4 regions of the Paenibacillus sp. S25 genome follow, and region 1 is predicted to be linked to each of the others. Evidence: predicted binding sites of a transcription regulator. Region 1 holds the regulator's gene; each other region holds the start of a gene.

Region 1 (5,603 bases):
TCACCTGGAGGAAGTAGCTGGTAAGCACCTAGGTATGCATATGAAATATTTCACACTCGTGCATACACTGACGCGACTGTTCAAAGACAGCAAGAATGGACAACTGCCTTCACTTCGTCAACAGTTGGCAAAATCGGGGCACGAGAAGTCGGCGGATTGGGCCTCAACCATCGACCAGATATATCCGCTCGTGTTAGAGGTTAAAGAAACTTGGGACCTGCTAAGCGACAAGCTGTTTGGCATGTTGCCTGAGCGAAGCGATGCGACACCGGGTGAAACAGGACAGTTTTCTTCCCGTCTCAAACCTTCAGCCAAGCCTGCAAAGTGGGATCAGGCGGGGGCTTTGGAAAATCAGCTATATGTAACGATGAGTGAAATTTTGCGCAAGGGCGACAAGCTGATGCTGGACGTCAAGGAAGAACATGACGATTATGCGGCGGATAGCCTTATTACAGATATCACGGGTCTGCTCAAGGATTTGGCGGGGATTCGAGAAAATTTGCGATTTTTTATGCGACTCGATGATGAAACAACCGTATACTGGCTCGAAGCGAGTGGACAATTCCGTAGTAAATCATTGCAATTTTATGCGGTGCCCGTCGATGTGAGCCGCCAGTTGAAAGAAATGTTTTTTGACAAAAAAAGAAGCATTATTCTGACGTCTGCTACCTTATCGGTAGATAAGTCGTTTCAGTACATGATCGATCAGCTCGGCTTGCAGGAGGCCGCAGATCAAGAGCGGCTGATGACTTCGCAGCTCCCGTCACCCTTTAATTACAGGGATCAGGTGTTGCTGGTCATTCCACGGGATTTTCCAAGTGTGAAGGGCAGTGTAGGAGATGCACATTTTGTAGATATGCTCGTTAGCTCTCTAGGAGCGACTGCTCAGGCGACGCGGGGGAGAATGCTCGTTCTGTTTACTTCCTATCGGATGCTCCGGCAAGTGTATGAGCCGCTCAAAGAGGCCTTAGCAGCCAGCGAAATTACTGTGCTGGGACAAGGTGTGGACAGTGGGAGTCGCAGCAAGCTAACCCGCCGTTTTCAGGAAGCTAAAGCTTCTGTATTGCTGGGAACCAGCAGCTTCTGGGAAGGCGTCGATATTCCAGGAAAGGCTCTGACTTGTCTGGCCATTGTTCGCTTGCCGTTTCAACCGCCGAATCACCCGTTGCTGGAGGCAAAAAGCGAGCTGCTTCAGCAGCAGAAGAAGAATCCATTTATGAAGCTGTCTGTACCACAAGCGGTCATTCGCTTCAAACAGGGATTTGGTCGGTTGGTACGTACAGCGAGCGACCACGGGGTCGTTATCGTTTACGATACGCGTGTGATCGAATCCTATTACGGAAAGCACTTTTTGTACTCGTTACCGGGACCAAAAATGGAGCATATGCCATCGGAGCAAATGGTGCCCCGCATCGCCGAATGGCTCCAATCCGCCCCGGAGACAGAGGCATAACGGACGGACACTAAGTATGTTCGTTACAATTAGGGGGAGCAAGTATGAAATCAGATAAAATTTCAGAGGCTGTCGTACGGAGGTTACCCGTATATTTACGTTATCTGAATGCACTTCACAAACGGGAGGTGGCTACGGTCTCTTCTCAAGAGTTGGGACAGAGGCTAGATTTGAACCCGGCCCAAATCCGTAAAGATCTCGCCTATTTTGGAGATTTTGGTCGGAAGGGTATCGGTTATGATGTTTCTTATCTAATCGAGAAAATACGCCATATCCTGAAAATCGACCAGCAAATTAATGTCGTATTGGTCGGTGCCGGTAATCTGGGGCAAGCCCTTTCGAATTATAACGCTTATTTAAAAGACAATATGAAGATTGTCGCAGTATTTGATGCGTTTCCGGATAAGGTAGGGACCAAGATCAATACATTGGTCGTTCAACCGATGGATGAACTGGAAGCGACTGTGAGAGAAAAAAACATTCGAATCGGGATTATTACCGTACCTGATTTTGAAGCACAGCACGTGGCTGACAGGCTTATTGAGAGCGGAATTGGAGCGATCCTGAACTTTGCACCGACTACTCTCAAGGCACCGGCCAACATTCGGATTCATGCCACAGACTTTACAACTGATTTGCTTAGCCTCGCTTATTATTTGGAGGACGGAAAGGAAGAAACACAATATGACAGTGAATAAATGGATGATTAAAAATGGCTCTTTTGCCGTAAATGGACCAGAAGCTGGGGTAGTCCATGGTTTTATGATTGTGGAGGATAGCCGTATTACTTATATTGGCGAAACTTTGCCTGCGGGTGAGGAAGAAGCGGAAGCGATTGATGGTAAAGGGCTATTGTTTTTACCTGGTCTGATTAATACCCATGGTCATGCGGCGATGTCTCTGCTGCGTGGGCATGGAGATGACTTGGCACTTCAAGTATGGCTTCAGGAAAAAATGTGGCCTATGGAAGCCAAGTTTACATCTACGGACGTGTACTGGGGTACGTCCTTGTCTGTGCTGGAAATGCTGAAAGGTGGAACAACGACCTTCCTGGACATGTACGATCATATGGATGAGGTGGCTCGTGTAGCTGAAGAGTCAGGTATTCGTGCAAGTCTGATGCGTGGAGCAATTGGACTATGCTCGGAAGAAGAACAGCGAATCAAGCTGGCTGAGGCCGTGACTTTTGCGCGTAACTGGCATGGTAAAGCAGACGGGCGTATTACAACGATGATGTCTCCGCACGCGCCATACACATGTCCACCTGCGTTTATTGAAAAATTCGTACAAGCTGCGCATGATCTGGACTTGCCACTGCATACACACATGTCTGAGACGATCGCCGAAGTGGAGCAAAACGTACGCGACTACGGTTTGCGTCCAGTTGCACACTTGGATAAGCTTGGCTTTTTCTCCCGTCCTTCGCTTGTTGCCCATGGCGTTCATTTGAACGACGAAGAAATAGCTTTACTGGCTGAACGTGGTGTAGCGGTTTCGCATAATCCTGGTAGCAATTTGAAGCTGGCAAGTGGTGTGGCAAGAGTGCCTGAATTGCTGCGTGCAGGGGTTACTGTTTCTCTCGGAACGGATGGTCCTGCCAGCAATAATAACCTGGATATGTTCGAGGAAATGCGTCTGGCGGCACTTATTCACAAGGGTGTATCCGGTGACCCTACAGCAGTTCCTGCAAGTGAAGCGCTGCGTCTGGCAACAGAATACGGTGCAAAGTCGATTGGTTTAAAAGAAGTAGGAGCGTTGGCAGCAGGCAACAAGGCTGACTTTATCGCGTTGGATCTGAATCAGGCACATTTCTTGCCGCGTACAGATCTTATTTCCCATGCGGTATACTCTGCAAGCGCCAAGGACGTGGCTCATGTGTGGGTAGACGGTCGCCAGGTTGTGAAAAACGGCGAATGCCTGACTATGGACGAGGAACGTATCAAACATGAGGCACAAGCCGCCTTTGAAGGGCTGCTGTCGCGCTAATTTAGGTGTCACATCCCCTTAGAGAGGAAGCACAGGTTTGAAAAATAAGAAAAAATGGATAGCGGTCGCCATTTTGGCCGTGATACTGATCCTGGTCAGCATTTTCTGGTATTATTCCTATGTTACTCAAGACCAGGTGGCTGAGAAAAATGCCGCTATCATTAAGGCCAAGCAATCAGGTGGTCTGGTTAGCACGACTCAAACATGGAAGTCTGTGTGGGATCAGGTATATTGGGTAGTTCAAGGGAAAAATGCACAGAATGAAAATATAATGGTGTGGGTTCCTTTTCAAAAAGTGGAGGGACAACCTAACGTACCTGCCGCAGATAATAGCGGTGTTCATACCGAGCTGCTGAAGAACGGAGTCGATGAGCAAAAAATGATGGCGCTAATTCAGCAGCAGCTTCCAGGTGTAAAAATTGTAAGCCTCCGGCCGAGTGTGTTCAATGGCGAATATGTGTGGCAGCTGTTTTACGATGATGGAAGCCATCATTACTATACCTTTTACCGTTTTTCAGATGGGGGAGCGACGGGTGTAAAGTATACTTTGCCCAATAACTGAGCTGGTGTAAGGATTGGCAGATGTGGAATGAATGACTAGTAAATAATTGAAAGTTCAAGAAAAAGACGTAAATGCGAAAAAAATCGTATTTACGTCTTTTAGTTTTGCTATGCCGCAACTCCTCCACACATTGCCTTCGATATTAGATATACGTTATGATATACTATATTTTATAAGTGATAGACAAAAATGATAGAAAAAAGAATTGCTGATACTATAAGATCATGCAATTTGGTTGTTTGTTGACATTCGTCCCGTTTCTTCTGGGTGTTACATTTTGAGAGGAGGATGTTGTTTGAAATTGCGTGCAGTTCCTATCGTTGTGGCGGCAGTATTGGCAGCTTTGCTGCTATTTGGGGGATGGTTCATTTACCGTCAGGTTACAATGCAAAGTCCTCTGGAAAAACTGGTATCTCAATATCCAGGCGTGACAAGCGCTCAAATAGATATTAAACAGGATCAGGTTGTATTGAAACTAGATCTCAAACCGCAGGCAGATGTGGCCAAATTGGTCGATGTGGTTAAGCAAAAAGGACAATCCATCATTGGTAGCCGCACTATTAAGTTGGATATCACAGATCGTTCCAATTCAGCACTGAATCAATGGTGGTCTGAGGCTATGTTCCCTGTGGCTGAAGCGATGGAAAATAAAAAGTATACTCAAATTTCATCTACAGTTGAGCAGATGAAAAAGAAAAAGACGGGTATCAAAGCTGATACCGACATGGATTCGAACAATGTCTATATCCGACTCAGCGAAGGTAAAGCGACCAAGTTTATCGTTTTGCCACGTCAATCTCAGCAAATGGGGGTATGGCCTAATGCCTAGATGGATCAAGGAAATATTAATCGGCATTGTGCCGGTAACCATTATATTTCTCGTTTTTATTGGGGTAAATATTATCCCTCTTCTGGTTGCTGGCGTGATGCTTAGCGGCTTGTTAATGCTTATGCATGCGCGTGGCGGTTTGGCCGTAGGTGCTGGGCAAGAGCGTAAACGTAAAAAAAATGGTCCGGACAAGCTGACTTTTGAGGAAATCGGTGGGCAAGAAAGCGCCAAGCAGGAACTGCGCGAGGCCCTGGATTTTTTGAATCGACATGATGAAATTTCCAAATTTGGTATCCGTCCATTAAAAGGCGTTTTGCTCACAGGTCCTCCGGGAACCGGAAAAACGCTGATGGCGAAGGCAGCGGCACACTACACTAATTCTGTATTTGTTGCAGCCTCAGGTAGTGAATTTGTTGAAATGTACGTTGGTGTTGGAGCGGGTCGCGTCCGTGAGTTGTTTCGGGAGGCGCGTACTCGTGCAGCCAAGGAAAAGAAGGAAAATGCAATTATTTTTATTGACGAAATCGATGTAATTGGTGGTAAACGTGAGGGTGGACAGCAACGAGAATATGATCAGACTTTGAATCAGTTACTGACAGAAATGGATGGTATTTATTCGGCAGATACACCGCGGATTTTGATCATTGCGGCAACAAACCGTAAAGAAATGCTGGATAGCGCCTTAACGCGTCCAGGGCGTTTTGACCGTCATATTCAAGTGGATCTGCCTGACAAGAAGGGCCGTCTTCATATTCTAAAAATTCATGCCAAAA
Region 2 (5,603 bases), 2.6 Mb from region 1:
GCAATCGTATCGGAGTAGATCGATTATTCGTCAAGACTGCGCGTGAACTGGCCGAAGGGGGATACTTTGTCCTGCGTTTTGATTTTGCCGGTTGTGGGGAAAGCACAGGTGAATACGGCAAGCAGGGGCTCGAGTCCATGATTAATCAGACACGTACCGTGTTGGATTACGCCGTCAATTGTGCGGACATTGACCCGACCAAGGTTACGCTGATCGGTCACAGTCTGGGGGGCGCGGTTGCCCTTCTCACAGCCGTACGGGATAAGAGAGTACAAAATCTGGTTCTTTGGTCAGCAGTGGGCTATCCATTCAACGACATCGTCAAAATTACGGAGCGAAGCGTGTACGATGAGTCTGTTAAAACCGGTCATGCCGACTATTTGGGCTATAAGTTTACGCCTGCTTATTTTGAGTCGTTAGCTCAATTTCAGCCGTTCCAGGAGGCCGTTAAATTTAACGGAGATGTGCTCGTTATTCATGGCACCTCGGATGATATTATTCCTGTAGATTATGCATTTCTGTTTCAAAAGGTATTCTGGATGCGCCCAGAGGGGCGCTGTGATAAAGAGATTATTTTCCAGGGGGATCACACTTTCTCGTCAGGTAAAGAGCGGCAACGGCTCATTGATCGGACACTTGAATGGCTGGATGAGCAGGAAAATATTCAACGGGATTGGCAGCACTGGATGATCTGATTTCAGAGTGTAACGGATTGTATTGGAAATTGCGCCTCCGCCGGAGTAAAATGGAAGAGTAACACTATACTGGCGTGTGGAGGTTGGCAGCGATGACATTACCCTCAATTTTTGTTGCGCATGGTTCACCGACACTGGCTGTAGAAAATAACGCATATACCAGCTTTCTTGCAAAGCTGGGCGCGAGCCTGCCCCGACCCAAAGGAATTGTCATTTTTTCCGCGCATTGGGATAGCCCCGATCAATGTATCGGCGCGGATGATCAGCATGCAGCGTTGCACGATTTCTATGGCTTTCCCGAAGAAATGTACTCAATCGATTACCCTGCACCAGGCGATCCAAAGCTGTATGAGGAGATAGAGCATCTGTTCAGTCAGCATAACCTGTTCCACCAGCCGGTTCGGAACCGAGGACTGGATCATGGGGCATGGGTGGTTTTGCGGCATATATATCCTGATGCGGACATACCGGTCGTACCCTTATCCATTGATTCTCGGCGCGCTCCCCAGGAGCAATACGAGATTGGACGGATGCTGGCGCCGTTGCGAGAACAAGGGATTTTGATTATCGGTAGCGGCGGATTGGTCCACAACTTGCGGACACTCAAGCAGACGAGTGAGCCAGCCGATTGGGCCGTTCAATATGATGACTGGATTGCACAGCAGCTCCAAGACTGGAATTTGCGTCACCTATTCCAATATGACAAAAAGGCTCCATATGCCAAACAGGCGGTACCTTCTTATGGAATAGAGCATTTTTCACCTTTGTTTTATGCGATGGGGGCTGCAGATCATGAGCGCTCCGCGCATAAGCTTTTTCAGTCGTATGTCCTTGGCTCGTTGAGTCTCAATTGTTGGGCTTTTGGACAAGAAAGTGATACGTAAATGTAAAAAAAGAACTTCCAAATCCACATGGTGTGTGGGAATGGAAGTTCTTTTGTGTATGTTGCGTCTTCGATTAATTAGAAGGCACGTTCTTTTTTAGCCAAGTGGATACCTGCGTAGTACGCTGGTATCCATTTTGATCCAACAGTGTCATAAATGCTTTCAGCTTTTGAATGTAGGTACTCTTCGAATCCATATTACGTTGAACGACGAGTTGATACCCTTTTTTGGCATTCGGATGAATCTTCCCGGTATCATAATCGAATAATGGCGTATTGTTCGTGCCATAGAAAGTATAGAAGAAGTACAGATCGTGCAACTTTTTTATAGCTTGTGTACGGTTGGAGTGTGGATATTGGTTTAAAAATGCCTCCTGTGCCAGCACTCGTCCGGCTAACTGTTGGTAGCCGATACGGAGCGCGGCATCCTTGGTAGCCGTCTGTCCGGATTCCATCGCCATGATGTCAATATAGCTGCGGATATCTGTCGAGGTGTGCTTCCCGAAGACTTTATATTTTTCATAGTTGATGACTGGGTAGTACATGCCTTCTGCAGTTTCAAGTTTGTAGCCGGCATCTCTTGTTTGAGTTAGCAACTTTTTCAGGTTCGCATCGCTTGAACGGCTGATTACATTTGTGAACGAATCACCGGGTTTATAGATTTGATTTATTTTGGTTTGAACAGAGGCCGGGTAGAACGTCTTTGCATAGGAATCCAATTGCTGGTTCTGCGCATTTTCCAGATGAAGCACCATGATGGTAGCTTGAGAGGCTGGAATGGATTGAATATGCTTTTGCAAATAAGTGAATGCCTGAGGTAGCTTGCCGGGTTGGCGTAGTAGCTGCTCGAAGGTCTTGGAGATATGTTGTACACTTTCTGCCTGAGATGTCGTAGTAGACGTCGCCGCTTTGGCTGATGTCGTATATCCCATTCCCATAGTCTGCACTGTGAAAGTTACGGCTGCGAGCATGAGATAGGCTTTGGTAATTTTTTTCATGATATAACCCTCCATTACGTTCTTTGATGTAACTGTAGTGTATAGGGTAAATGTATCGTGAGCATTCCATGTTGTATCCAACTTGTAAACGTTTGGAGGGGATGATGAATCCGATAAAAGAGTTCGAGTTAGAAGGAGCTGAAAGACCCCTTGTGAGCATAACAGCGCAAAAAAATAACCATTATCCCGGAGGATAACGGTTATTTTGGGATGTTTAAGCTATTTTTCGACTAGGGTCCGCTGGAAAGGTATCTTTATTTTTACGAAACAGTCCACGCAGGAAGGGCAGTACCCAACGGTCAAAGCCAATTCTTCCGGCATTTGCACCAGCAACTACAAGGAAGATTTCAAACAGCAGGTAGATTGCATTGGTGCTTACTGTACCCGAGAATAGGAACGAGAAGTTCATAACCATAGCCATCAAAGCAGCCAGTGTAGTCAATGTACCGAGAAGCAGGCCAACCCCTACCAAGAACTCACCCAATGGGATTAGGACGTTGAACAAACCTACATTCGGCAGGGCAAAGGCTTCCAGGAACGATCCCCACCAGCCTTGTACAGCGGGATGTTCTCCACCTGTTTTAGCAATGGCCCCCGAGATAAATCCGCCTGCATCGAATCCACCTGTCAGCTTTTCAAGTCCGTGGGTCATCCATTCATACCCTAGATAAACCCGTACTACAGTCAGCAACCACATTGCGACTTTGTTCTCACGTAACCAGCTGTTAAACATTCAAACCACTCCTCTTTCTTAATCTATAATGTTGGTTGTATTTCATTTTGTTGGGGATGATCATCTTTGCTACACCTTTATTGTAGTAGGTTCAGTTACAGTTATTTGTGATAAAAATCACAAAGTCTAAATATTTTTTAAATTTTAATGTCTTTAGATAAGTATTCTATAGATTGCTCACGCTTCAATCAAGACAAAAACAGGAAATAAAGCTTATAATGAGAAAAATAACTAAGTGGAGGGATGAACTTGTCCGGGCCCATTTCCCAACGAAATCATTGGTTGCGTGTGATGGCCTCAGCTCTGTTATGCATGATGCTGATGTCTTGTTCTGCTATGTCCAATACGGGTGAATCTGAATCCGTTCCCCAACTGACCAAGCAAGAAACAGAGAAGGAGGCACTTGAACCGCCGAAGGAGCAGTCTATTCCGGTATTTACAGCTTCGCTCACCGGTCTTCCGGTGGAGCAGCCAGTTTTGGAGCGACCGCTCGCTGTCATGATCAATAATGCTCCTGCTGCACGTCCACAGGCAGGACTTAGCCAGGCAGACATGGTATATGAAGTTCTTGCAGAAGGCGGGATTACCCGTCTGGTCGCTTTTTTCCAAAGTCATGGCGGAGATGTAAAGATCGGACCAGTCCGTAGCATTCGGCCGTATTTGATTGAGCTGGGCGAAACCTATGGCGCGTTGCCGATACACGCAGGGGGAAGCACAGATGCCTATGCGATTTTACAGCAGCAGCGGAAGGAACATCTGGATGAGATTTCAAATGGAGGGGCTTACTTCTGGCGAAGCAAAGATCGTCGTCCTCCACATAATTTATACACAGACGTGAACAGACTGCGCAAAGGAAGCGATAGTAAAGGGTATGCCAAGCAGACGGACGTTCCAGTATATTCTTACCTTAAATCCGGTGAAACCCCAGTTATGGTGGACGAGACAGCAGTATCTTTACAAATCCGGTTTTTGCTTAAAAGCTATCGGGTATCTTATACCTATGATCCAGCGGATCAACAATATAAGCGTTTTGTGAACGAAAAGTCACATGTGGATCAAAATAATAACCAACAGCTCTCAGCAGCCAATGTCATTGTGATGAGCGCTAGACATCGAACGTTGGATGATGTAGGCAGATTAAGTGTTGAGTTGGACGCTAGCGGAGAGGCCATGGTGTTTCAACAAGGACAGTTAATACAGGCTGAGTGGCAACATACACCAGGCGATGCGATTCGTTTTATGAAAAATGGGGTTGAAATCCCGTTAACACCAGGTACATCCTATATACATGTGGTACCTTCAGATACTTCACTAAAGGAACATGTAACCATAGAAGCGAATTAGAAAACGAAATACACCTTTTTAGGGAAAAAATGTCGGATAATGACCTTCCATGTCGGGCACTGTATACGTATATCATGAAATTTGCTTTTACAAACATTACAAAAACATTGATGAGTGTGATAAGATAGCAAAGGTTGTCTATTGCAGTCGAAACAGGTTGCGGATATTTTCGTAAAGGGGTAATCGTTATGAGATTGAAGAAAAAGGATATATTCTTCGAGACGTTGGAAAATATGGCAGATACGATCGTGCAAGCAGCCGATTATTTTGCCCAACATACTTCAAATCTTCAGGATGTAACTTTGTTTACAAATGAAATGAAGAAGTATGAAAATAAGTGTGATGATTACACACACACGATTATTACTGAACTGAACAAGACCTTCATTACGCCGTTGGAACGCGATGACATCATGGAACTGACAACAACCATGGATGATGTGTTGGACGGTCTTGAAGCGACGGCTTCTCGTTTTTATATGTACAATATTACGGAGCCGGACGAGTATATTGTGCAGTTCGCTGATATTTTGCGTCAATCAGCTTACGAAATTCAGAAAGCTGTGCATTTGCTTTCACAGAAAAAATTGCTGGCCATTCGTGAATACACTATTCGCCTGAATGATTTGGAAAATCAGGGGGATGAATTGTTGCGTATTTGCATTAAAAACCTGTTTGCAACTGTAACTGACCCTATTGAACTGATTAAACGCAAAGAATTGTACGAACGCCTTGAAACGACAACGGATTCATGCGAGGATGTTGCAAATATGCTGGAATCCATCATTATGCGTAACTCGTAAGGGAGTCCTTTTACATGGATACAAGTTTATTGGTATTGGGTATTGTTATTTTTCTTGCTCTGGCTTTTGATTTTATTAATGGTTTTCATGATACGGCGAACGCGATTGCAACTTCGGTATCGACCCGTGCATTGACCCCGCGACGTG
Region 3 (5,603 bases), 2.8 Mb from region 1:
TAAAGCCATGAAAATTGCCATCGGTAGCGACCATGTGGCTGTAGAGCTTAAGACGATGATTTCAGCCTATCTTAATGAACTAGGTCATGAGGTCATGGACTATGGACCGCAAACTTCAGAAAGAACTGACTATCCGAAGTATGGAAAGCTCGTTGCAGAGGCTGTGGTCGGAAAGCAGGCTGACGCAGGTATTCTGATTTGTGGCACAGGCGTGGGAATATCCATCTCGGCCAACAAAGTCAAGGGAATTCGGGCTGTGGTATGCAGCGAGCCTTATTCTGCACAGTTGTCCAAGCAGCACAACAATACAAATGTTCTTGCATTCGGTGCACGTGTCGTTGGAAGCGAATTGGCGAAAATGATAGTGAAATCATGGCTGGAGGCTGAGTTTGAAGGAGGACGCCATGGCGACCGCATCAAGATGATATCCGATATCGAGGAACAACATTTGTGCTGACAAACGACCACTTAAAACATAAATGACTTGGAGGAGATTACATTGGCAAAAAGGTTAATCGCGAGCACGAAAACGGATATTTTGAAATTTAGCGCAGCAGACCTAAAAGAATCCATTCTGGCTTCTGAAGGGCGTGTCATTATGGGACAACATCTGGTAATGATAAACACTGGTTTGGTTGATGGTGTTACCAATGCGGAAATCCAGGCTGCCTACGGTGCAGATATGGTTATGCTGAATGGCTTTGATATGATCAAGGAAGAATCCAATATCGGATTGCGTGAAATGAAGCATGGCAAGCTGGCTGATAAGCCTTACAGTCTGAAACAAGTCAAAGAATGGGCTGGAGTTCCACTTGGAATTTATTTTGAATGTCCAAGCCCTGATGCTCAGGTTGCGGGAGAACAATATGTGGAGGCCAAAGAAGGAAGAATTGCTTCCAGAGAGAACTTTCTGCGTGCCTTGGAGATTGGAGCTGATTTTATCGTACTTGGAGGAAATCCTTCCGCAGGTACAACCTTTGAACGGATCATTGCAGCAACCAAACTGGCAAAAGAAACACTGGGAGATAAAATCCTGATCTGCGCCGGAAAATGGGAAGACGGAACCATTGAGAAAGTATTGGGTGATCCACTGAGCGAGAGACCTTCCAATGAAATTATTAAGGACTTGATCGATTCTGGTGCTGACGTTATTACGTTGCCTGCGCCTGGCTCCAGACATGGTATTACAGTGGAGCACGTCAGACAATGTGTAGAATTTGTCCATTCATATAAACCCGGAACGCTTGCTCTTTCTTTCCTGAACAGCTCAGTTGAAGGGGCAGATGTTCAAACGATTGCCTGGATCGCACTCATGATGAAACAGACGGGCGCGGATATTCATGCCATTGGAGATGGTGGTTATGCAGGAACACCTCTTCCTGAGAACGTATACCAGCTTGCGCTGTCCATTAAAGGACGCAGACATACAATCAAGAGAATGGTAGGAAGAAGTCGGTAACGATTGCCCCCGTGTAATTCAAAGACTCTATATTCTTTTTGTACTCCTTGGAGTGCACGTAGAGTCTTTGGATTACCACCATTCATGTAAACGTTTACTTTCATAGAAATATGCCAAATGAGGATTAAAGGAGAGAGCAGTATGTCCAATGAAAAACTGGCAAAAGACATTTTAGCGTCTGTTGGCGGAGAAGGAAATGTCTCCAGCTTGGTGCATTGTGCCACTCGGTTAAGATTTAAATTAAAAAACAGGGATCAGGCCGACAAGAACCAAACACAAAATATTCCCGGGGTTATTACAGTTGTTGAAAACGGTGGACAATATCAAGTGGTCATTGGAAATACGGTAGGGGACGTATATAAAGACATTTTAAAGATCAGTAGCCTTGGAGATGACGACAAATCGAATGCATCCGCTGCTTCTGATGGCAACTGGTTCCACAAAACGGTGGACATTATTTCCGGTATTTTCACACCATTTTTGGGGGCGCTGGCAGCTTCCGGTATTTTGAAAGGGCTTTTATTAATGCTTGTCTCGTTAGGATGGCTCACCAAAACAGGTGGTGTCTATTCGATCTGGTTCGCTGCCGCAGACAGTATCTTTTATTTCCTGCCGCTAGCGATTGCAGTCACTTCTTCGAGAAAGTTTGGAGCGAATACGTTTGTAGCGCTTGCAGTAGCGGGAGCTCTGGTATACCCGAATATTATTACTTTGTATAACGATAAAGTGGATATTACGTTCTTCAATATTCCAGTTGTTCTTATGAGTTATACTTCTTCGGTTATTCCAGTGATTATCGCGATTTGGTTGCTATCGATTCTGGAGAAATTCCTGAATAGAGTAATTCATGATAGCGTGAAAAATTTTATAACGCCACTTATCTGTTTGATGGTCATTGTTCCCTTGACTCTGATCGCGGTTGGACCGATTGGAATATATGCCAGCTTGGGAATGGCTAAGGGCTACACCTTCTTATACAATTTGAGTCCGATTGTAGCAGGAGTCATTTTAGGTGCTGGGTGGCAGCTACTGGTAGTTATGGGGCTGCACTGGGCGTTTATTCCTATTATGTACAATAACATCGCGGTATATGGTTATGATACCATGAAACCATTAATGGCACCTTCTAACTTTGCACAAGCAGGTGCGGCACTGGGTGTAGTCCTTAAAACCAGAAATCCAAAAGTGAGAGCGATTGCAGGGCCTGCGGCGATAACGGGTTTGTTTGGCATCACGGAACCGATCATCTACGGGATTAGTATCCGCTACAAAAAACCGTTCGTATGGGCTATTATCGGGGGCGCTATCGCCGGGGCAATCACAGGTGCGGCGGGTTCCGTGGCGATTGCTCCAGGTATACCGGGCTTGGCATCCCTGCCGATATTCTTCGGCACAGGATTTGCAGGATTCGTAATTGCCATTATCGTAGCTTATATATTCACAGCCATTACCACGTATTTCTTTGGATTTAATGATTCCATGGAAAAAGAAATGATTGCAGTCCATGAAGAGAAGAAAGAAGCTGAAACCCCAGCTCCTGCGCTGACGAACGAGAATATTTCCAGCCCGCTGACGGGTGCTGTCCAACCGTTATCCGAGATATCTGATGAAGTGTTCTCTACTGGAGCCATGGGTAAAGGCGTTGCTATTGTGCCTGAGGATGGCAAACTGCTCTCCCCATTCAACGGAACTATAGCTAATGCCTTCCGTACAGGTCATGCGATTGGTATTGTATCGGATGGAGGAACGGAGATCTTGGTTCACATCGGTATGGACACCGTCAAATTGAAAGGACAGCATTTTAAAACGCATATCGCAGAAGGTGACCGGGTTACCAAAGGTCAACTGCTGGTCGAGTTTGATATTGGAGCAATTAAGGCTCTGGGCTATGACATGACTACACCGATTATTGTGACGAATACAGCCGAATACTCTGACGTTAAGGTGCTGGGAAATAACCGAGTGTACACAGGAGATTCATTGCTGGAGGTCAAGCTATGAAGACTACGGAAAGACTAAATCAAATCAATGCACCTTTGGTCATTTATGAGGTAATGAGCGAAGCATTCCGCCCGTATGGAAGGCTGCTGCCTCATTTTAATACCACAGAGCTCATCAAGTATGCAAAAGAAACGACCAGCGTACCCGATCAGGGAAACCATTATGTACCTTCGGTCGCAGAACTCGAAGACTTCGGTGTAATTCACCGGATTCAAGATGAGGTGTACGGCCAACTTCCAATTCAGGCTGGTTTTTGCGCAGGTCAGAATACGGGTTTGACCGGGCTGGAATATCATCAGAGCAGTGAGGTGGTGATTGCCGCTACAGACTGTATTCATCTTGTCGGCAGAGTACAGGACATTGAGGACAATTCCTATGACAGTGCAAATGTTCAGGTGTTTTTTCAGCCTAAAAACACGGTTGTCGAGATATATTCAACGACACTTCATTATGCTCCCTGTAAAGTTGACAGTGAAGGATATTTGACGATTGTGATCCTTCCGGCAGGAACGAATATGCCACTTGAAGCGGGAGAAGGTAGCCGGGGGAACCTACTGCTGACTAAGAAAAATAAATTTCTTATGGTTCATAGTACACAGATGGAAAAAATCGCGGCTGGCGTCCATCCCGGGCTGCACGGGAAGTTGCTGAATATTTCACCCATTTGAGTCAAAGTCCATCATTCATAAATTAAACTAAGGGACCAACTAGCGGGTCCTTTTTTTTAATCCAATTTCAGCTGCTTACCTTTATCCCTTGAAACGAAATAGGGAAATCCCTAAATATTCTTAATTTGAACTACATTGTGATTCTAATCACATATAGCTCTATCTGCTGCATTAGAATAGAAGCATAAGCAATATTCATAGGAACGTAGGAGATGTCATCGGATAGGAAGCATTGTCGAATGAATGGAGGAACCGGTATATGATAAACAGTAAACAGAAACTTGTGGTTATAGGGAACGGGATGGCTGGTATCAATACGGTCGAACAAATTTTAAAATTAACGGATAAGTATGAAATTACGGTCCTGGGAAATGAGCCGCATCCGAACTATAACAGGATCATGCTCTCTTATGTATTGGAAGGTAGCAAAACGATTGATGATATCATACTGAACGATTTGCAATGGTACGCGGATCAAGGGATTACTTTATATACAGGAAAAATGGTGAAAAGCATTGACGGTGAGCACAAGAAGATTCACACCGAAGACGGACTGGAAATTGATTACGATGTAGCTTTGGTAGCTACTGGCTCACAATCATTTATTTTGCCTATTCCGGGCAAAGAATTACCGGGTGTCATCGGTTTCCGAGATATCGCCGATTGCTCGGCAATGCTTGAGGCAGCGAAGACCTTTAAAAAGGCAGCTGTCATTGGTGGAGGCCTATTGGGGCTGGAAGCAGCTAAAGGCTTGGTCAACCTGGGGATGGATGTTACGGTCGTTCATTTAATGGAGGATTTGATGGAACGTCAGCTGGACCGGGAAGCTTCTGCAATGTTGAAAGCAGAACTAGAACGCCAGGGAATCAAGTTTGCGATGCAAATGCAAACTGCGGAGGTGTACGGTCAAGATCGGGTACAAGGACTGAGGTTTTCAGACGGAAGCGAGCTGGAAGCGGACTTGGTCGTTATGGCCGTCGGGATCAAGCCTAATATTCAGGTGGCTGTGCAAAGTGGTATGGAAACGAATCGTGGTATTGTAGTCGATGATTTGATGAGAACCTCCGTGCCGGATGTATATGCTGTAGGGGAATGTGTTGAACACCGCGGAATCTGTTATGGTCTGGTAGCTCCGCTGTTTGAGCAGGGAAGTGTCATTGCCAAGCATTTGGCAGGCGCGGAAACTGAAGGTTATATGGGATCGGTGGTTTCCACCAAGCTCAAAATTTCAGGGGTGGATGTTTTCTCAGCTGGCGAATTCATAACCCAGCCTGAACATACGGTGATTGTTGCAAAGGATGAGTGGAAGCGCACATACAAAAAAGTGCTGCTTCGTGAAAATAAGATTGTTGGAACTGTACTGTTTGGTGATGTGAGCGAATCTGCTAGCCTTCAAAAATATGTGCGTCAGCAAACATTGATGACAGATGAGATATATGGACAGATCATGGGTACTGGATGTAGCAATCACGGGG
Region 4 (5,603 bases), 160 kb from region 1:
ACAAGTGAAAAAATTGATGATCGCTAACGGCTGCTATTTTGTAAATAAAGAAGAAGCAGCTAAGCTCACTCAAGGAGCTATGAATGTCGAGAAATGTGCAGTGAACCCAGCAATCGTCGGGCAGTCTGCTGTGAAAATTGCTGAAATGAGTGGTATCACAGTACCAGCAGGAACTAAAATTTTAGTCGCTGAGATTGAAGGGGTAGGAACAAAATTCCCATTGTCTGCGGAAAAATTGAGTCCTGTATTGGCTTGCTATAAAGTAAAAAATGCGGAACAAGGTATTCAACGCGCTGCTGAAGTCGTGGAATTCGGGGGCATGGGCCACTCGTCCGCTATTCATTCGAACGATGAGGACGTTATCGCTCGCTTCGCAAACCGTCTGCAAACAGGACGTATCATTGTAAATGCACCTTCCACACATGGTGCGATTGGCGACATTTACAACACCAACCTTCCTTCATTGACACTCGGTTGCGGTTCGTACGGTCGTAACTCGACTTCGTCGAACGTATCGGCAGTCAATTTGATTAATGTGAAAAGGGTGGCGAAACGGACGGTGAATATGCAATGGTTCAAAGTACCTTCCAAAATCTATTTTGAGAAAAACTCGACACAGTATCTTGCTAAAATGCCTGATATCACACGTGTAGCCATTATCACGGACCCTATGATGGTACAACTGGGATATGTAGATCGTGTTATTCATTATCTGCATCAACGCCAAACACCGGTAGCTATCGAAGTGTTCTCTGAAGTAGAGCCAGATCCATCGACAGTTACGGTAGAACGTGGTACAGAAATGATGAGACGTTTCCAACCGGATTGCATCATCGCATTGGGCGGCGGTTCGCCAATGGATGCGGCTAAAGGCATGTGGATGTTCTATGAATATCCAGATACTGATTTCAATAACTTAAAACAAAAATTCATGGATATCCGTAAACGGATTTACAAGTACCCACGTCTGGGCCAAAAAGCGCAATTTGTAGCTATCCCTACAACCTCGGGTACAGGTTCCGAAGTTACATCGTTCGCAGTAATTACGGACAAAAACCTGGGTAACACGAAGTATCCGCTGGCTGACTATGAGCTGACTCCTGATGTGGCAATTATTGACCCAGTGTTTGTATATTCGCTGCCTAAAACAGCTGTAGCGGACACAGGTATGGATGTTCTGACACATGCTATCGAAGCTTACGTGTCCGTAATGGCTAATGACTACACAGATGGTCTGGCAATTAAAGCCATTCAATTGGTATTCCAATACCTAGAACAATCGGCTCTGACTGGTGATAAACTGGCTCGTGAGAAAATGCATAATGCTTCTACACTTGCTGGTATGGCTTTTGCTAATGCATTCTTGGGTATTAACCACAGTCTTGCACATAAATGGGGTGGACAATACCATACAGCGCATGGTCGCACGAATGCCATTTTATTGCCGCACGTCATTCGCTATAATGCGAAAAAACCGACAAAATTTGCTTCGTTCCCTAAATATTCGCACTTTGTTGCGGATGAGCGTTATGCAGAAATTGCACGCATACTGGGACTGCCTGCACGCACCACCGAAGAAGGGGTTAACAGCTTGATCGAAGCGATCCGTAAGATGAACAAAACACTTGGTATCGAGGAATCGTTCCAACAAATCGGTTTCGATGCGAAGGATTTCGAATCACGTGTAGACTATCTGGCTGACCGCGCATTTGAAGATCAATGTACAACTGCGAATCCGAAACTGCCACTGGTTACTGAGTTGGCTGATGTCTATCGCAATGCCTTCTACGGACGTTTTGATCAATAATATAATAGGTACGAAGAGGCTTGTGAAAAAGCATTTTCTCGTTCAATACCGATGCAGGCTCTCTATATAGAGGGCCTGTTGGTTTGGGAAGGGAGGTGAACGGCAAGGCTAAGGATAGGCGCGCAGCTAGGGAAAATAAAGTGATAAAAATCACTCATATTGTGATTTTTATCACATACTACACTCTATCATTATTCTACAATAAGGGTGTAAGAAAGGTCCCGACACTGAGCGTAAGGCATCGGTGAACAGGCCGGGCTCAAGAAATAGCTTTATCGTGAAAAAAATCACAAGTCCGGAAGACCAAACAATTTGGAGGGATTTACATGTCGGTGATTGAGAGAGAATTACAAGAGCAACAATCTGGCTGGAGAGGTTTTAAAAAAGGCAAATGGACTAAAGAAGTCAACGTCAACGATTTTATTGAAACCAATATCTTACCTTATGTTGGCAATGAAGAATTTTTGGTTGGTCCTACCGCCAACACAACTGCATTGTGGGATATTGTATCCGATCTTACCAAAAAAGAGTTGGCAAACGGCGGCGTGCTTGATGTAGACGTGAATACGCCATCCACTATTATTTCACATAAGCCGGGTTATCTGGACCGGGATAAAGAGCAAATTGTCGGTGTACAAACAGATGCTCCATTCAAACGCTCTTTGCAGCCGTTTGGTGGAATTCGGATGATGATCGACGCTTGCAAAGCCTATGGTTTTGAAGTACCAGAAAGTATCATTGATATCTTCACTCATATTCGTAAAACTCACAACCAAGGTGTATTTGACGCTTATACAGATGAAATGAGAGCAGCTCGTAAAGCTGGTATCATTACTGGTCTGCCAGATGCATACGGTCGTGGTCGTATTATCGGTGACTATCGTCGTGTAGCTTTGTATGGTGCAGACTTCTTGATCCAAGATAAAAAAATGCAACTGAAAAGCCTTGAAGTTGATTCCATGGAAGAAGACGTAATTCGTCTGCGTGAGGAAATTTCCGAACAAATTCGTGCTTTGAATGAACTGAAACAAATGGCTGCTGAACACGGTTTTGATATCTCAAAACCTGCTAACAATGCGAAAGAAGCTTTCCAATGGGTATATTTTGGATATCTTGCAGCAATCAAAGAACAAAATGGTGCAGCAATGTCCTTAGGACGTGTATCTTCCTTCCTTGATATTTACTCTCAACGTGATATGGAAGAGGGTACAATGACAGAAGAACAAGCTCAAGAACTGGTCGATCATTTTGTTATGAAATTGCGTATTGTTAAGTTCTTGCGCACACCTGACTATAATGAACTGTTCAGTGGAGATCCAACATGGGTTACTGAGTCCATTGGTGGTATGTCCGTAACTGGAGAAACTCGGGTAACTAAAAACAGCTTCCGTTTCCTGCATACCCTCTACAATCTGGGACCTGCACCGGAGCCGAATCTGACTGTACTGTGGTCGGAAAAATTGCCTGAAGGCTTCAAAAAATATTGTGCGAAAGTTTCTATTGAAACTAGCTCCATTCAGTACGAGAATGACGATCTGATGCGTCCGATTTATGGAGACGATTATGGTATTGCTTGTTGTGTATCGGCAATGAAAATCGGTAAACAAATGCAATTCTTTGGTGCTCGTGCCAACTTGGCTAAAGCTCTGCTGTATGCAATTAACGGTGGTAAAGATGAAAAATCTGGCGTCCAAGTAGGGCCTGAATTCCCAGCCATTACAGGTGAAGTTCTGGAATATGAAGAAGTGTTGAGCCGCTTCAAACCTATGATGGAATGGTTGGCAAAACTGTACATGAACACTTTGAATGTTATTCACTACATGCATGATAAATATAGCTACGAACGCATTGAAATGGCGTTGCATGATCGTGATATTCTCCGCACCATGGCATGTGGTATTGCGGGTCTGTCAGTTGCTACCGACTCCTTGAGTGCCATTAAATTTGCAAAAGTTAAACCAATCCGTAACGAAAAAGGGATTGCTGTTGACTTTGAAATCGAAGGCGAATACCCTTGCTACGGTAACAACGATGACCGTGTAGATAACATCGCTGTGGAACTGGTAGAAAGCTTCATGAGCATGATTCGCAAGCATAAAGCTTATCGTAATGCGGTTCCTACTCAATCTGTACTGACTATTACTTCCAACGTGGTTTACGGTAAGAAAACAGGTACAACACCGGATGGACGTAAAGCAGGCGAACCGTTTGCACCAGGGGCAAACCCAATGCACGGTCGTGATAAAAAAGGTGCTTTGGCATCTCTGAGTTCCGTAGCCAAATTGCCATATGAACACAGTCTGGATGGTATCTCGAACACCTTCTCCATCGTGCCTAAAGCACTGGGTAAAGAAGAAGAAACACGCAAAACAAACCTTGTTTCGATGATGGATGGCTACTTTGGAAGCCACGCACATCATCTGAATGTCAATGTGTTTGCTCGCGAACAACTGTTGGATGCAATGGAGCACCCAGAAAACTATCCACAGCTGACGATTCGTGTTTCCGGCTATGCCGTTAACTTTATCAAGCTGACTCGTGAACAACAATTGGATGTTATTAACCGTACTTTCCACGGTACAATGTAAATAAGTATTACAATGACGCACGCATAGCGGATGCGGGAAGGATGATGCAACATGTTGAAAGGTCACATACACTCATTGGAAACCTTCGGGACCGTCGATGGTCCCGGCATCCGCTTCGTGCTCTTTATGCAAGGATGCTTGTTGAAATGTCAATATTGCCATAACCCGGACACTTGGGCCTTGAATGAAGGTAATCCGATGACGTTGGAGGAGGTATTGGCTGAGATTGAGCCGTATTTAGCCTATTACCGTTCTTCAGGAGGCGGATTGACCGTATCTGGTGGAGAACCGACGCTGCAAGCTCATTTTGTCGCAGAGCTGTTCAAAGAAGTGAAACGTCGGTGGAATTTGCACACGACACTGGACAGTAACGGCTTTAATGACGCGGGCCGTATCCATGAACTGCTGGACGTAACAGACTTGGTGCTACTGGATATTAAGCATATTGACAATGACAAGCATATTAAGCTTACAGGCAAGTCTAACGATCGTATGCTAAGTACGGCTCGCTGGTTGTCTGAGCAAGGGCGCAAAATGTGGATTAGACACGTATTTGTACCGGGTATTCATGATGACGAGCAAGATTTATTGAATTTGGGACGGTTTATCGGAACGTTGAACGGAGTCGAGAAATTCGAAATCTTGCCTTACCATCAAATGGGTGTTTACAAGTGGGAAATGCTCGGTAAGGAGTATCCGCTGGAGGGAGTTCCATCTCCTACAGATGAAGAAGTTCAACGTGCTTACCGACTCATTGAAGAGGGTCGTCTGGAGACTGCAGGAAAGAATGCTGTCTGTCGTCCATCATAATGTAAATGGTTCAAAAGCTATTTCCTAGTAATGAAGCCGCCGCCACATCAGGTCAGATGGGCGGCGGTTTTTTGTTGTTGAATTTTTTGCAGTCACAGGAGAAAGTTCCCTTTTTTTCATGATCAGCAAAATTTCCAGAAACTTTTTAACAACTGACGCGTCTAATAGTATGACTTTTTACGGGAATGATAATAATTTGGTGATAGAAGGAGACAGACAATGAATTTCAAGAAATGGACCATGCTCACCGCCCTTGCGGTGGCTCAGGTGGCTGCAGTAGCCCCTGTAGGAGCAGAAGCAGCATCAACAACCGTTCAATCCACCGATTCGGTTAGCGCACAGCAGGCTCAAACCAATGTTGCTGATTCCAGCGTTCAGAATAGTATCGGAGATCAAGA

Evidence for each region. The regulator Rex, encoded in region 1, represses fermentation and respiration genes when NADH is low (regulators of the CRP and FNR family bind a similar motif). The targets are predictions, from matches to a motif close to TTGTGAAATATTTCACAA.
Region 2: the regulator Rex is predicted to act here: its motif matches at 3,415-3,432, upstream of KAI37_RS04115 (DoxX family membrane protein).
Region 3: the regulator Rex is predicted to act here: its motif matches at 4,264-4,281, upstream of nirB (nitrite reductase large subunit NirB).
Region 4: the regulator Rex is predicted to act here: its motif matches at 2,083-2,100, upstream of pflB (formate C-acetyltransferase).

The regions. Positions count from the first base shown of each region.
Region 1 is NZ_CP073683.1:3,467,293-3,472,895, reverse strand. It holds gene dinG (ATP-dependent DNA helicase DinG) at 1-1,453, shown strand, start outside; gene KAI37_RS15170 (redox-sensing transcriptional repressor Rex) at 1,498-2,151, shown strand; gene KAI37_RS15165 (amidohydrolase) at 2,138-3,439, shown strand; gene KAI37_RS15160 (cell wall elongation regulator TseB-like domain-containing protein) at 3,477-4,001, shown strand; gene KAI37_RS15155 (hypothetical protein) at 4,297-4,830, shown strand; gene KAI37_RS15150 (AAA family ATPase) at 4,823-5,603, shown strand, end outside.
Region 2 is NZ_CP073683.1:912,210-917,812, forward strand. It holds gene KAI37_RS04100 (alpha/beta hydrolase) at 1-695, shown strand, start outside; gene KAI37_RS04105 (dioxygenase family protein) at 788-1,579, shown strand; gene KAI37_RS04110 (hypothetical protein) at 1,653-2,576, opposite strand; gene KAI37_RS04115 (DoxX family membrane protein) at 2,791-3,309, opposite strand; gene KAI37_RS04120 (DUF3048 domain-containing protein) at 3,559-4,653, shown strand; gene KAI37_RS04125 (DUF47 domain-containing protein) at 4,842-5,456, shown strand; gene KAI37_RS04130 (inorganic phosphate transporter) at 5,471-5,603, shown strand, end outside.
Region 3 is NZ_CP073683.1:694,553-700,155, forward strand. It holds gene rpiB (ribose 5-phosphate isomerase B) at 8-457, shown strand; gene KAI37_RS03090 (DUF7916 family protein) at 500-1,459, shown strand; gene KAI37_RS03095 (beta-glucoside-specific PTS transporter subunit IIABC) at 1,601-3,460, shown strand; gene KAI37_RS03100 (DUF4867 family protein) at 3,457-4,128, shown strand; gene nirB (nitrite reductase large subunit NirB) at 4,388-5,603, shown strand, end outside.
Region 4 is NZ_CP073683.1:3,624,809-3,630,411, reverse strand. It holds gene adhE (bifunctional acetaldehyde-CoA/alcohol dehydrogenase) at 1-1,807, shown strand, start outside; gene pflB (formate C-acetyltransferase) at 2,134-4,395, shown strand; gene pflA (pyruvate formate-lyase-activating protein) at 4,447-5,205, shown strand; gene KAI37_RS15975 (copper amine oxidase N-terminal domain-containing protein) at 5,425-5,603, shown strand, end outside.